2 regions of the Arthrobacter sp. D1-17 genome follow, and region 1 is predicted to be linked to the other one. Evidence: riboswitches for the same ligand, from Rfam matches in the RefSeq annotation. Region 1 holds a riboswitch; the other holds the start of a gene.
The links. A riboswitch is a leader RNA that binds a small molecule or an ion and turns the genes downstream of it on or off. The one in region 1 is predicted to bind cyclic di-AMP.

Region 2: another riboswitch for cyclic di-AMP. It lies ahead of M1E01_RS16325 (aggregation-promoting factor C-terminal-like domain-containing protein); the one in region 1 lies ahead of M1E01_RS15740 (C40 family peptidase).

What each region holds. Positions count from the first base shown of each region.
Region 1 covers NZ_CP096382.1:3,407,493-3,414,896, reverse strand. The annotation lists gene M1E01_RS15750 (metal-dependent transcriptional regulator) at 111-806, shown strand; cyclic di-AMP (ydaO/yuaA leader) riboswitch at 968-1,186, shown strand; gene M1E01_RS15745 (M23 family metallopeptidase) at 1,191-2,021, shown strand; cyclic di-AMP (ydaO/yuaA leader) riboswitch at 2,159-2,328, shown strand; gene M1E01_RS15740 (C40 family peptidase) at 2,399-3,076, shown strand; gene M1E01_RS15735 (NlpC/P60 family protein) at 3,176-3,979, shown strand; gene M1E01_RS15730 (HNH endonuclease) at 4,234-4,734, shown strand; gene mobA (molybdenum cofactor guanylyltransferase) at 4,758-5,438, shown strand; gene M1E01_RS15720 (DUF6457 domain-containing protein) at 5,453-5,818, shown strand; gene M1E01_RS15715 (molybdopterin molybdotransferase MoeA) at 5,920-7,266, shown strand.
Region 2 covers NZ_CP096382.1:3,538,064-3,545,467, forward strand. The annotation lists gene M1E01_RS16310 (D-alanyl-D-alanine carboxypeptidase family protein) at 1-962, opposite strand, end outside; gene M1E01_RS16315 (SixA phosphatase family protein) at 1,015-1,542, opposite strand; gene M1E01_RS16320 (winged helix-turn-helix domain-containing protein) at 1,771-2,643, opposite strand; cyclic di-AMP (ydaO/yuaA leader) riboswitch at 3,396-3,562, shown strand; gene M1E01_RS16325 (aggregation-promoting factor C-terminal-like domain-containing protein) at 3,568-4,419, shown strand; gene M1E01_RS16330 (HAD-IA family hydrolase) at 4,608-5,288, opposite strand; partial or broken gene M1E01_RS16335 (glyoxalase) at 5,321-5,467, opposite strand; gene upp (uracil phosphoribosyltransferase) at 5,548-6,183, opposite strand; gene M1E01_RS16345 (phosphatase PAP2 family protein) at 6,196-7,101, opposite strand; gene M1E01_RS16350 (nucleoside deaminase) at 7,161-7,404, shown strand, end outside.

The DNA.
Region 1 (7,404 bases):
TGTTGCGCCGCCGCCGGTTTGCGGCCGCGGTGCTGAACGCCGCAACCTCGGACGTAGGCCCGCGGTACGGTGGGACGGACGCAAGTACTGTGCTCGAGGAGCTGAGCTGAATGACGGATCTGATCGATACCACGGAGATGTATCTTCGGACCATTTTGGAGCTTGAAGAAGAGAACATCGTGGCACTTCGGGCCCGCATCGCAGAACGCCTCCGCCATTCTGGCCCCACTGTTTCGCAGACCGTAGGCCGTATGGAGCGCGACGGACTGGTGGTGGTTTCCGGCGACCGTCACTTAGAGCTGACGGAAACAGGCCGGAAGCGCGCCACTGAAGTCATGCGGAAGCACCGCCTGGCTGAGCGGCTCCTCGCCGACGTGATTGGCTTGGACTGGGCATACGTCCATGACGAGGCCTGCAGGTGGGAGCACGTGATGAGCGAGCGCGTGGAACGCAGGATTTACGAGTTGCTTGACCATCCCACAGAGTCGCCATACGGAAACCCGATTCCAGGGCTGGCTGCACTTGGCGGTGAGCCCTCACGGGCATTCGCGGACGGCGTCATGAATCTGCTTGAAGCGATGGCCGGATATGCTCCGGAGTTACGGGTCACTGTCAGCAGACTGGCAGAGCCCATCCAGGTTGAGCCCGAGCTGCTGCTGCAGCTGGACGAAGGCGGCATCAGGCCCGGTGCAAGTGTGTCCCTTGAGCGCGTCGGAGAGTACATCTCCGTTCGGGTTCCGGGTATAGAGGGCGCCCTTGAGCTGCCGCCGGAAGTAGCAGCGCACGTGTTTGTCCGCGTGGGTTAGACCTCTCCAGCAACGAGCAGATGTCCGACATCAGTTGGCAGACGACCGACTAGTTTTGCACATTCGAGGTAACGGATTTATTACTGGAACCTTTAATCGCCTATAGTTAAATCGCAGCACCGATACCAAAGCGTTACCTGATCCGGAGCCGAACTCTGCCAGCGGATCAGTAGCTCGAAACACCTTCTGGCAGAGGCGGGGGAACCACAACCGGCCGTTCAACGAACGGCCTTGGGGTGAAGTCCGCAAGGCAAGCCATTCTCACAACTGGAATCTCCTGGGATACCCCTGTGCCGAAAAGCTTGCCGTGGCGGACCGGGTCAATGATCTCTCTGGCCCGAATCCGACAGCTAACTTCGCAGGCTATCCAGAGAGGAACAGTTCTTGACCATGCAGAATGCCCGGGGCCGTCGCCGTGCGACGGGCCCCGCTGCGGAGCCGCGCACTCCCATAGCAGTCGCCGTCGAGCGGCCCCGCGATGCCCAGCGCGAAGCGCGCAGGCGACGCGGCCCCTTCCGTCAGGTCACAGACTTTGCCGCCGCCAGCGGCATGGGCCAAAAAGCCGGAGTCGCGCTGGCTGCCACAGGCCTCCTGCTGACTGTCACAGTTCCCGCCACCAGCCCCGTCATGGCGACGCCGGACCAGGGCGGCGCAGCGCCGGCGAATGCGGCTGTGGCGGCAGCCGCGCCCAAGGTTTCTGCCGAGGCGGCGGCCAAAATTGACTTCAGCCGCACCTCCGTAGCTACAGCCGGTGACCCCGAGGGCAAGCTCAAGCAGCTCCTCAGCGCCCAGTCTGCCGGCAGCATTAGCCGGGCGGCGTCAGCGGGCAGCCTGGGCCTCCCGCTGGAGACCATGGTCAAAACTTCCCCGTTCGGCTACCGCGTGAGCCCGATTACGGGCGGCGCGGGAGAGTTCCACCGAGGCCAGGACTTTGCTGCCCAGTGTGGAACACAGGTGTTCGCCGCCGCGAGCGGCAAGGTTACCTTTGCCGGCTGGCACCCGTACGGAGGCGGCAACAGGGTTGTCATCGACCATGGCAACGGCCTGGAAACCACGTACAACCATTTGTCGTCATCAAGCGTCCAGGTAGGCCAGAAGGTCACCCGCGGCGAAGCGGTGGCACTTAGCGGGACCACCGGCGCTTCTACGGGCTGCCACCTCCACTTTGAGGTGATGGTCAACGGAGACGTTGTCAATCCCGCTGTGTGGCTCTAAGCAAAACGATGGAGAACTCTCACATTCTCGTGACACGCCGTGATCTGAATGTGACATTCGCTCCGAACTGCTGTACCGTCTAAACCGCGTCAACTTTTCCGAAGTTGACGCCTTTGAGTGGATTGCCTAACTCTGCCACCGCTCAAGGTCCGTTCGCATTACATCGTCTGGCAGGGGCGGGGGAACCAATTTTGGTCTTCGCAAGAAGGCCTTGGGGTTAAGTCGCAAAGCTTCTCAGGAAGCAGCGCGGCCGGGTGACTCCCATCCGAATCCGACAGCTCACCTCGTAGGCATTGGGAGAGGCTACCTTCGTGTCTTCACGCCACAATTCTGCGCGCCACCGTGCGCAAACGGTTCGCAAGAACCCGATCGGCGCCGTGTCCAAGGCAGTAAGCGCCAACGCAGGAACAGTAGGTCGCCAGGCAGCAGTCGTCGCAGCCGCTTCAGGTCTTGTCCTGAGCGTCGGCATGCCAGCCAATGCAGCCGACGCCAATGTTGGTATTTCCGCCTCCGCTGAGTCGGGATCCCAGGCTACGCAGCTCGCTGTGACAGCCGCGCCCACCGCCACGGTCTCGTTCGAGCGTCCCGCCGTCACCACCGAGGCAGCGCCGGTCATCGAAACCCTCGCGGTGCAGTCCAGCGACGACACCGCCGCTGCAGCGGCAGACGTTGCCGCCGAAACCGTAACGGCCAAGGCTGAAACGGCTGACGCAGCAGGGTCGGGCGCAACTGCGGGTCTCGCTGCCATCGCCTACACCGGCATCGGCAACCCCTACGTATGGGGCGGCACCACCCCCAGCGGTTGGGACTGCTCTGGATTCACTCAATGGGTCTACGCACAGGCAGGCATCAGCATTCCCCGCGTGAACGCGTGGAACGCCATGCAGCCCACGTCTGCTCCCGCTCCCGGTGACCTGGTCATGCAGAACGGCGGTGCCCACGTTGGCATCTACGTAGGCAACGGCATGATGATCAGCGCGCTGAACCCCTCGCAGGGCACCCTCCTGCACGCAGTGTCCGCCACGGGCACCGCTTCGTATTACACCCTTCGCTAAGAACCCCACTCGAGACGATCCGGCGTACCCCCAAGATGCCGGCGCGTCGCTAAACCGCGGCCTGCTACAGCGGGCAGCGGACCACGAAAGAGAGAAATCATGACTACACGTGCGACCAGTGCACGCCACCGCGCCGAGGTTACCAAGACCAACTCGCTGACCGTCATTGCCAAAGCTGTCGGCGACAACGCCGGTGGTGTAGGCCGCCAGGCTGCAGTTATCGCTGCTGCTTCCGGACTCGTTCTGACCAGCGGCGTTGCCGCTAACGCTGCTGAGACCAACGTCCAGCGTGACTCCGCTTCTGCGTCCACCCTCGAAGTGCAGTCGCTTGCTTCCGCTCCGATTTCCGCCGCATCCAGCATCGCCATCTCCTACGAGAAGCCTGCTGTCACCACCGAAGCTGCCCCCGTTGTCGAGGCCCCCAAGCCCGTCGTCAAGGTGCAGGAAGCTGCCCCCGTTGAAGCGGCTCCGGTTGCCGAGGCAACAGTCGAAGCTGCTCCGGCAATTCAGACCGCTTCCGTGAAGACCGCCGCAACCACCGAGTCTGCTCCGGCCAAGGCGGCTGCCAGCAGCGGCATGGGCGCGTCGATCGCTGCTGCTGCATACGCCCAGCTTGGCGTTGCACAGGACTGCACCCGACTGGCGACCAACTCCCTGGCCGCCGTCGGCATCAACTACCACGGCTGGCCGGCAGGTTACCTCTCCCTGGGCCGCACCGTCAGCGCCGCTGAGGCCAAGCCGGGCGACCTCGCCTACTACAAAGACGGTGGCATGGGCCTGGCCCACATCGCTGTTTACGTCGGCAACGGCCAGGCTGTCCACGGTGGCTGGAACGGTGGAACCACCGCTCTGTTCAGCGTGAACGTCGGCTCCGGACCGGTCTTCATCCGCGTCGGCGGCTAAGACAACACACGTTCCAAGCTCTCTAGGACCCCTGCCATTGGGCAGGGGTCCTTTTGTCTGCGCGGCGCAATGGGCCCGGCTAACTGTGCCTTTAATCATGCCGTTTACCCACGACACGCGTCCTGCGACATTTGGTCGATTCGTCGATCTGGGCTATGAGTGTTTACTCTTATGGTGTCGATCCATAGCCCGGACATGCAGAGGGCAGCCGGCCCTCGGGCCTCTGCCGGGTGCGGCCGTGAAGAGGTATGCGCATGCGCACGCTCGTTCTCAATGCTGGATATGAACCGCTGGCGGTTGTAAGTTTCCGCCGGGCGCTGGTCCTTGTGCTGACCGGGAAAGCCAGTGTGGTAGCCGAAGGTGACGATCCCGTCGTGGGACCGCAGGACATCATGGGCCGCCCGTCCGTGATCCTCCTGAACCGGTATATCCGGCCGCGGTACACCATGGTCACCGCCGTGAGCCGGCGCGGGGTGCTGCGCCGGGACGGGCACAGGTGCGCTTACTGCGGAAAAGCAGCCCACACCATCGACCACGTCCACCCAAAGTCACGGGGCGGCGCCGATTCGTGGGAAAATCTCGTCGCTGCCTGCCTACGGTGCAACAATGTCAAGGGCGACCACACACCGGCGGAAATGGGCTGGAAGCTGCGTTTCGTTCCCGCCCCGCCTGTCGGAACGGTCTGGCAGATTAAGGAACTGGAGAAGCCCACGCCTGCGTGGGATCCGTTCCTGCTTCCGGAGACCGCCGCGTAATCCTTCCGCAGTAGGCTGGGGATGTGGACTTCGACACAATAATCCTGGCCGGGGGGCGATCCTCGCGGCTCGGCGGCTCACCCAAATCTGAACTGACGTACGACGGCGGGACCCTCCTTGAGCGGACGATCGCTGCGGCGGGCGGTGCCCGCCATATAGTTGTCGTCGGTCCGGTGACGGAAGCTCTCCCTGCCGGCGCGCACGGCTGCCGGGAAGACCCGCCGTTCGCCGGGCCCGCTGCTGCGATCGCCGCGGGCCTCGCAGAGCTCCAGTCCCTGCATCGGTCAGGGCTTGGTGAAGCCGTGGCTTCCACAGGAGTTGCCCCCTTTACCCTCGTACTGGCCTGTGACATGCCCCATGTGCACATGGCAATCCCCGTGTTGCAGGAAGTACTGCTTTCCCTGGACTGGGAGAATCCGGATGACGGAGCACGGTGCGGCGGTGTCATGGCTGCCTCCCCCGAAGGGCGGAGGCAGCCGCTGGCGGGTTTTTACCGCACCGCTGCGCTCCGTGCTGCCGTGGATGATGCTGCCGCGCGGAACGAGCTGAACCACGGGTCAGTTTTCGCTCTGCTTGCTAGGCTTGACGTAATGGCTGTCACCGTCCCCTCCGGCTCCACAGATGATGTGGATACCTGGGATGATGCTGCCGCATTGGGAGTTGACGCGGGCGCGAACCGGGCTGAACGGCCGGGCCGCAGCTGAATTTGGAGGCAGGCATGAAAAGCCAGGACGAAACGCTTGAAGAGTGGTGCCGGCTGCTGCTTCGGACCTTCGAGCTCGAAGACGTGCAGGTGGACGTCAATGAGGTGTTGTCGATCGCGGGGGTTGCTGCGCACTCTGTCGTTAGGCCGGCAGCGCCGTTGACCACCTTCATCGCCGGTTTTGCCGCCGGCCTTGCATCCGGCTCCGGCCAGGCTTCGGACGTGGCCTCGATGAAATCCGCCCTGGACGTGGCGCGCACCGTGTCGAAGGCGTACGCGGCTGGGGAGGCAGGGGAGAACCCCGCCCCTCCTGCCGCGGGTACCTCCACCGGCTCGACGACTCCCACCGGAACGTCTCCGACCGGGATGCCGGGGGAATGACATCGCCCCCCGCACATTCCGCCGACGGAGCCGCCCACCCGGTCAGTATTTCCGCCGAAGAATCCACCCAGGCAGCTTCTTTCGGTGAGACACCCGTCCACATGGCCCACACGTGGGAGGAGGCCCGGCAGGCGGCTTTTGACTGTGCCGCCCCGATTCCTCCCGGCCTGGTACCGCTGCGTGAAGCCTTGGGCAGGACCTTGGCCGAGGACATCACAGCGCTGCAGGACATGCCCCATTACGCCTCCTCCGCCATGGATGGCTGGGCCGTGAATGGTAGTGGCCCCTGGATCATCGCCGAGCCCGGGCAGCGGCTCGCTCCCCATCAGGCAAGTGCCATTGTGACCGGCGGGCTCCTTCCGCCAGGAGCCAAGGCCGTGCTGCGCAGCGAGAGCGGCGTCATGTCCACGGATGATGAGGGCTTGCCGGTCCTGGCCCTCGGCGGCTCAGCCCGTCCCGGTGAACCCCGCAACGGCCAGCACATCCGTAAAGCAGGGGAAGAAGCAGCGGCCGGTGAAGTGCTGGTCAAGGCCGGTGCCCGGATGAATCCTGCCCATGTGGCCCTTGCTGCCCTGGCCGGCTACGACGCCGTGCAGGTCCTGGGGAAGCCGGTGGTGAAGCTGCTGCTCACCGGTTCCGAAGTCGTGGAGCGCGGCCTGCCGGAACCGGGTAAGGTGCGCGACACCTTCGGCCCGCAGCTGGCCGGCGTGGTGGAGATGTTGGGCGGCATCTGCGCGTCGCAGGTCAGGATCGGCGACAGCTACTCAGAGTGGCTCGAAGCGCTCGAGGATGAGGGACCCTTGGTGGACCCGGAGGTTACGCCGGTGGAGGTGGTGGCCTCGGCGCTGCCTGCCGACGTCGTAATCACCACCGGCGGCACGGGAGTGTCCGGCACCGACCACTTCAGGCGGGCCGTAGCGGACCTCGGCGGGCGGCTCGTGATCGACAGCGTGGCGATGCGGCCCGGCCACCCGGTTGTCCTTGCCGAGCTTCCGGACGGGCGCTTCGTGCTGGGCCTGCCGGGCAATCCGCTTGCCGCCATGATGGCCCTATTCACGGTCGGCGCTCCGCTGCTCGCCGCGCTGGGTCATAGGACCCTGCCGCCGATCGAGGAGGTGCCGTGCGGAACCATGATCGATCCTGATCCCGGCCGGACGCGGCTCATGCCCTTCCGGCTCCTCTACGGCATGGCCTCGCCCGCCCAGCATGCGGGCCCCGGCATGATGCGGGGCCTCGCCTCCGCCGACGGTGTGATGGTGGTTCCGCCGCACGGGGTGCAGCTCGGTGAAGGCGTCCCGGCTTTTGCCCTGCCGTGGGGGCCGCCGATTCCCAGGCCCAAGCGCGCCGACTCCAGGCCCAAAGCTGGACAACGGAAGGCCGGAAGCCGGTCGGCTGCCAAAGTCGACGCGAAAAGCGGCCCTGTGGACTGGAGCGCCCTGCTGGATTAAGTCGCCTGCTGGACTGCGGCAGGGTGCCGTGGCCGAAGCGAAGCTGCCCTGCTGATGTTTCGGCGGCGATGCTCTGGGCGGACGTCCCTTGGTGTGCAGGCGCCTCGCTTGCAATGATGGAGGCATGAACAGGCTGGA
Region 2 (7,404 bases), 130 kb from region 1:
CAGCCGGTCGCTCCGACGATGATCGGGCTGAGGAAACCGCCGGCACCCTTGCCGCGGTAGACCGCAAGCCGGCCGCTGTTCCATTGGGCCACAATGTCGTTGATTCCGTCTGAGTTCCAGTCCGCCACAAAGCCTGCTTTCAGCCCGGTCCATCCGGCGCTGGCGATCTTCACCCGCGGACCGTATCCGCCCCGGCCGTTGGCCGGGTAGTTCCAGAGTGCTCCGCTTGAATCGGCCGCGAGCACGTCCGCTGCGCTCTTGATCGTGGGTCGAAGCGAGAAGAACTGCTCCATGGTCGGAATGCTGCGGACTTTCATATCGGTGGCGAGCGCGACCCCTACATAGCGCAGGTGCCACGGCTCGTACGCGTATCCCGTGATGTGCGTGTAGCCCTGCGGGTACCGGACGATGAAACCGTAGCGGTGTGCGTTTGCCGCAACCCAGCGGCCGCCGGCCGTGTCCCCAAAACAGGCGGTCAGGCCGCAGCCTCCGCCCACGTTGCCGACATCCATGGCGAGGCCGGTCTGGTGCTCGCTGTGGCCAGGGCGGGCGGAGATCTGGTCAGCGTAGGCCTGGCCATAAGTCTGGACATAGTAGTTGTACAGGTCCCGCTGCGTGGCATAGGAACGGTAACCGCTGATCACTTCCAGCGAGTGCCCGGCAGCGCGCGCACCGGTGAACATCTGATTCGCCGCGGCCGAAACACTCCTCCTGAGCCGGTGGCCGGTGCCGTTCCAATACACCAGATCCGACGGAACGAACTGAATCGGGTTCAGGGGCCGGGACTTGTTCACAAGCACCCAGGGATGGGTGGGCGTGGTCACCACACTGGTGGACAGCTGCTCGCCTGCGGGCGCAGCTTGGGCACCCGGTGCGCCTGCCAGGAAGAGAGCCAAAACCACGACGACGGCGGCGAACCGCCGCGCATCCGCCCGCCACCGTAACAAAACAGAATCAAGCATGGCGGGCCCTTCCCCACTAGACAGCGCTAGGTTAAGAGTACCCGCGGATTTTCTAGTGCGCCCGGGGCACTTTGAAGTGGGTGATCCGTGCGTCCTGCCCGTCCAGCTCTGCCCAGGATTTCTCGGTTTCCAGGACTGTGAGTCCGCTGGTGGGAAAGCGGGTGGCGGCGTCCATGTAGGCGTCGTGATTCGAGTCCCGCGAGGCCAGGTGCATGGCCAGGTCCTGGACCCCGGGCATGTGCGAGATCACCATGAGGGTGGTCACTGTGTCCGGCACATGGTTGATGACGGACAACATGCGGAGCGCGGTGGCGCCGTAGAGGCCGTCCTCCAGTTTCGGCGTCGGAGCCTTGTCGCCCAGCTCGCTGCACACCCAGGTGCAGGTCTGGCGGGTCCGCAACGCGCTCGAACACAGGATGAAGTCGGGGACAATGTTGTGCTTCAGCAGCCATTTGCCAGCCAAGGGGGCCTCCCGGTGACCCCGTGCTTCCAGGGGACGGTCGTGGTCAGCCACGCCGCCCGGCCAGTCGGCCTTCGCATGGCGCATAATGACCAGTCGCTTCTTATGGTGAGCACTCATGGCCCCAGCCTAGCCAACCCAAACCCGCTAGCCCCGATAGCCGCGGAGGCCGATGCTCGCTGGACCCGAATGCGGCAAAGCGACTTTCTGCATGGTGCCGCATCGCCGACGAGGGGCCTCGCCGTCAGGGTGCCCTGGCCGAGCTTGCGAGGCGAGGGGGACGGTGGGGAGGAACGAAGGAGGTGTCTAAGGCACGGCAGAAAGCCGCTTTGGCGCGTCGCTGAAGGACTAGATCGAGTATTCCGGAGCGGCCCAAACAACCACTTCGGGGTGCTCATAAAAGCGGTATCCCTGGCCGCGGACAGTCCGGACGGTGTTGGCCAGTCGGCCCAGCTTCGAACGGAGGCGGCGGATATGAACGTCGATGGTGCGCTCATTCGGCACTTCCTCCGCATTGCGCCACAGGCCTTCCAGCAGCTCATCGCGGCCCACCGTGCGCGTTCCGTTCTCGACGAGGTAGTTCAGCAGTTCGAACTCCTTGAAAGTCAGGTTCAGCGATTCGCCGTCGAGGTGCACCTCACGCCGGGCGAGGTCGATCAGGACGCCGGAAGGGCGGGGATCCTGGGCAGGCTGTAGGCGAGTGGTTTCGGGGCGCTGCTGTCTTGTGTTGACGGTGGGGTCACCGAAGGTGGAGCGGACGACGTCGAGCGCGGACCCGGGAGCGCTGGCCGGCGCTACTGCGACGGCTGCATAGCTTTCTGCGCCGGTAACGAGCGACTGCGCGTACGCCCGGATCTCCTGGGCCAGCTTTGCGATCGAGGTCCCCGCGGCCGCGGCGGTCTCCTCATCGATGCCCATGTAGAGGACGAAGCCACGCGCAACGTTGTCGTTCTGCACGGGCCGGACTGCGGCGCCGGCTCCGGGAGCCAGGACGGGGGTCGGGGCCGTCAGCGGGGCAGCTTCCTCGGTCGGCACAGCGCGCAGCTGGCCATAGGAATTAGGGTTGTAACCCTGCGGCGCATAGCCGGGTGCAGGGGCGCTGCTGACCTGGCTGCCGGGGAACGCCGGGCGGGCCCCGAAGCCTTGGCGCAGTCCCTGCGCCTGGCCTGCCTTATTGGCGTTACGGACGGAGATGTGGACGTATCCAGATGCAACTGACATGAATGCTTACCTCAATGTGAATGGCCGTCATCGCGGCTCGAATGCTTGGTCCCCGCAATGGGTCTGGGGAGGGCGCCCGACGCTGGGCTGGGGGGCGAATGCCTATAACTTCAGGGATGGGAAAGTCAGGCGTGCATTCGACAACAGCGCATGTAGGCAGCAGCGGGTGTGCTGGTCCAATGGTCTGCGGCTGCAGGTGCTGTTGAGTCCTTGTTCACACTTGAAAGTGTGCAACGTAACAATGAGAACTAGCAAGTAACAATGGGCGGATTGGTCCGCATCGTGAGACAAGTCGCCCTTTTGTGCTTCAAATCACAATTCTCCGACGGGTAACTTCTTGGCGCCTTTTTCCAGACCGAACGTTCAGATACGCGCTTCTGGCGAATTTTAGGAAAAGAAGCACCCTTACAATCGTAGATTCTTCAGCCGCCCAAGGATGGCCGGAATTCGAGAGTCATGAATTCACCGTTGTCCAGCCGTAACGGGGACACAATGAAAAAAAATCGGCCGACGCACAGCGGGCCGGGGGCTGCTGATCGTGCAGTCGACTGTCGAGGCGCATTAGGGGGCGTGGCAATCACACCGCGCCCCGGCCGGACCCGGTTCACGGCTCCACTGCCCCGGGGTCGCGGCACAAGACGACGCGCCGCAGTCGTGATGTCCGTTACCTAATTGTGATTTTGACCGAAGCCTCCTGTACGGTCGATAGAGTGCGGCAACCACTAGGGCCGCATGTTCGGATTGACGCCCAGCTCTGCCGCTTCCCGGATTCCGCTAGACCAGGCAGAGGCGGGGGAACCAGAGTCCCGGGCTTTCCGCATCAGCCCTTGGGGTGAAGCCGGCACGTGAATTTTTTTCCGTGCGGCCGGATGACCTCATCCGAACCCGACAGCTAACTCCGCAGGTGTTGAGAGGCAATCAACCATGTCTGAATTCAAGGCACAGTCGCGCCCTGATCGCGCTTCCCAGCAGTCCAGCCGTAAGATTTCACGCCACCGCGCCGAGTCCGCCCGCCCCGCATCTGCCTGGGGCCGGCTCACCGCGAACATCCCGTCATTGGGCCGCCGCACGGCAGTGCTGGCCACCGCCTGCACGGTCCTCGTAGGGGTCGGCGCCGCAGGGCAGGCGGCCGAGCAGACCACTCCCCAAGCGACGTCCGAGGCGGCTCCGGCCGCAGCCGACGCCATTGAAACGCTCAGCTTCGACAAGACGCTGATTTCCGCTTTGCCGTCCCCGACGGCAGCCTCGGTTGCACCGCAGTCCGTCACCAAGCCTGCACCCAAGGCCACGCAGAAGGCCGCACCGGCACCGGCCAAGGCTGCACCGGCCAAGGCCGCTCCCAAGCAGGCTGTGAAGGCTGCCCCCGCACCGAAGCCGGCCGCTGCTCCGGCAGCGAAGGTCGTTCCCGCCAAGGTTGCACCAACTAAGCCTGCCCCGGCCCGCAAGCCCGCAGCTCCGGTCGCTGTCAACGACCCGGCCGGCGCCCAAGCCTACGCCGCCGGAAAGCTGTCATCCTACGGCTGGGCTCCGGACCAGATGCAGTGCCTGAAGAAGCTCTGGACCAAGGAGTCCGAATGGCGCACCACCGCCACAAACCCCAGCAGCGGGGCCTACGGCATTGTGCAGTCCCTGCCCGCTGAAAAGATGGCCAGCTCCGGGGCCGACTACCGCACCAACTACCGCACCCAGATCAACTGGGGCCTGGGCTACATCGAGGAGCGGTACGGTTCTCCCTGCCAGGCGCTGAACTTCCACTACGCCAACAACTGGTACTAAACCACCGAGGCATGGTTGTCCCGGCACTTTTCCCGGGGACGGCCCGCATTTCTGCGCCGCTTTGAGTCCCCGAAGGGCTCCGGATCCGCGTGGTCCGGGGCCCTTCGGCATCACTGCACCATGCTGCGGAGCGGAAAGCGGTGCAGAAATGCGACGAGTCAGCGGCAGTGCAGTTGGTGGCAGTGGAGTTAGAGGCTGAGGGAAATGACCCTGCTGCCGTGGCTGTCCGCTGCCACGGACGCCCTGACCGAGGCGTAGTCGGCTATGCGGAGCACGTCGTCGGGCACTTCACCGGTGTTCATGCCTACCGCTATGGTCCGGATGCCTGCGGCCCGTCCAGCCGCAATGCCGGCGGGGGCGTCTTCGAAAATCACAGCGTCCGCAGGATCCACGCCCAGCAGTTCGGCGGCCCGCAGGTATCCTTCGGGGTGGGGCTTGCCCCGGGTGACAAGCTCCGCGGTGACGGCCGTGGCCGGCATGCCCAGTCCCGCTGCTTCCATCCGGATGTCAGCTAGGACGCGGTCCGCGGACGTCACGAGTGCCACGGCGTCGGCAGGCAGGCTCCGCAACAGGTCAGCAGCACCCGGCAAGGCAACAATGCCCTCCGTGCGGACCCGCTCCATGGCGCCCAGCTCGGCGGTCAATGCCACTACGTCCGATCCCTCCGGGGCAAAACGCCGCACGGTGTCCCCGGCCTGGATCCCATGGGATGTCCGCAGGATCTCGGCGATGTCCAGTCCGTAACGTGCTGCAAAGTCGCCCCAGACCTGTTCCACCACCGCAGTGGAGTCCACCAGTGTGCCATCCATGTCAAACAGGACAGCACGGGCAGTCAGCGTGATGGTGGTGGATTCAGCGGGAAGTCTCATGGCTTCCATCCTGCCTCATCAGCCCTGACTTCGCCCGGCGGGGTCAACTGGACGAAAAGGATTCCTTTTACTGCCCGCCCGTCATAGTCCGCATTGAAGCCCACCTTGTTGACATAGAAGTTCCTGGCGCGGTCCACATCGGATACCGGGACGAAAACGAGTTCAAGTTTCCGGTCCATCGGCACAGGCTCGCCGGCCACCCCCTATGCCGTAAGACCTGCTCCGGAAAACCGGTGCATGGGGGCCCGCCGTGCGGGGCCTAATGCGCGGGGCCGTACAGGCGGTCGCCGGCGTCACCGAGGCCGGGCACGATGTACGACTTCTCGTTCAGTTTCTCGTCGATCGAGGCAAGCACGATCGTTACGTTTGCGCCGGAAAGTTCTTCTTCAAGTTTCGCCAGGCCTTCCGGGGCTGCCAGCAGGCAGATGCACGTCACGTCGGACGCTCCGCGCTTGAAGAGGAACTTGATGGCTTCGCGCAGGGTGCCGCCGGTGGCAAGCATGGGGTCCAGCACGAAGATCTGCCGGCCCGTGAGGTCCTCCGGCAGCCGCTCCGCGTAGGTGATGATGTCGAGGGTTTCCTCATCGCGGGCCATACCCAGGAAGCCGACCTCGGCGGTGGGAACCAGCTTGGTCATGCCTTCGAGCATGCCCAGGCCTGCCCGGAGAATCGGAACAACCAGCGGGGTGGGCTTGGTAAAGGCAGTTCCCACGGTGCTGGCAACCGGGGTTTCGATGGTGACAGGCTCGGTCCGGACATCCCGGGTGGCCTCATAGGCGAGGAGCGTAACGAGCTCCTCCGTCAGCTGGCGGAATCCCGGCGAGGAAGTGCGCTTATCCCGCAGGACGGTGAGCTTGTGGGCGACCAGGGGATGATCCACGACGAGTGTGCGCATGCGTCAAAACTATCACCCGGACAATGGCTCCCCACCCCGGCTTCGGCTGCCATGGGAGCCGCCGCCGCCATCGCCGCCGCCGCGCGGATCCTCCCTGTCAGCCTCGTTGCCATGGCGAACGCCGGACGTCTCCGGAGCTGCAGCCTCTGCCCCGGCGCCGCCGCCCTCGGGCTCAGGGGTGAGGTGTGCAGGATGCTCGAAGGTCGGTGCCGGCCCGGCATGCTCGCGCCGCCGGATCATGTGGAACAGCCGGTGGGCGAGAATGACGATGCCCACCCAAGCCAGTCCCAGCAACCACGCCGCCATAACGTCGGTAAGCCAGTGATGTCCAAGAAAGACCCTGCTCAGGCCCATGGCGATGATGAACAGCGTTCCTACGGTGATGACGGCGGCCCGGACCCTGGCTCTGTCCATCTGCAGGCACATCAGATACACCACAACACCGATCACCACCGTGGTGTTCAGGGTGTGTCCGCTGGGGAACGAGGGCGAGAATTCGAAAGGCGGAACAGCGTCCAGGTGGTCGGGACGCACCCGGCCCATCAGGGTTTTGCCCACGGTAGTTGCGGTGACTGAAACCGCCGCCGCGCCGCCGACAAGAATGAGGGGACGCCAGCTGCGGCTCACGTAGGTCAGCCACGCGACAAGGATGCTCGCGAGAATGGGCATGCCGATGCCGCCACCTATATTGGTGAACGCCGTGACTGCGGCATCCACCCCCGGGTTCCGGTACTGCTTGGCCAATTCAAGGGCGGGCCGGTCCAGGCCGGAAACCCCATCCTTGGCCACAACGTCCTGGTAGACCTCCGCCCCGAGCAGCGCCAGCGTGATCACCAGGAAACCGCCCACGATGAGCGTGATCCACAAAGCGGCGTACGGTCCCAGCCACCGGCCAAATCGATCTGTCAGAGATTTCATGATCTCTCCCGGCGAGGTGGTGTCCGAAGCTAAATACCCTTCGAAACTATCATTGAGCCATGGGCCCGGCAGATCCGCAACACCTCGCATGGATGGGCCTCGCCCTCGAAGAAGCCCGGCGGGCGCTGGCCACCGAAGACGTGCCCATCGGCGCCGTCGTTATCGGCCCGAACGGCGCAGTCCTGGCAAGCGGCCGCAACGAACGGGAGGCGCTTGGGGATCCCACCGCCCATGCTGAGGTGGTGGCCATCCGAAGGGCCGCGGCAATGCTTCGGGAGCGCTCTGAGCTTCAGGGTGGGCGGA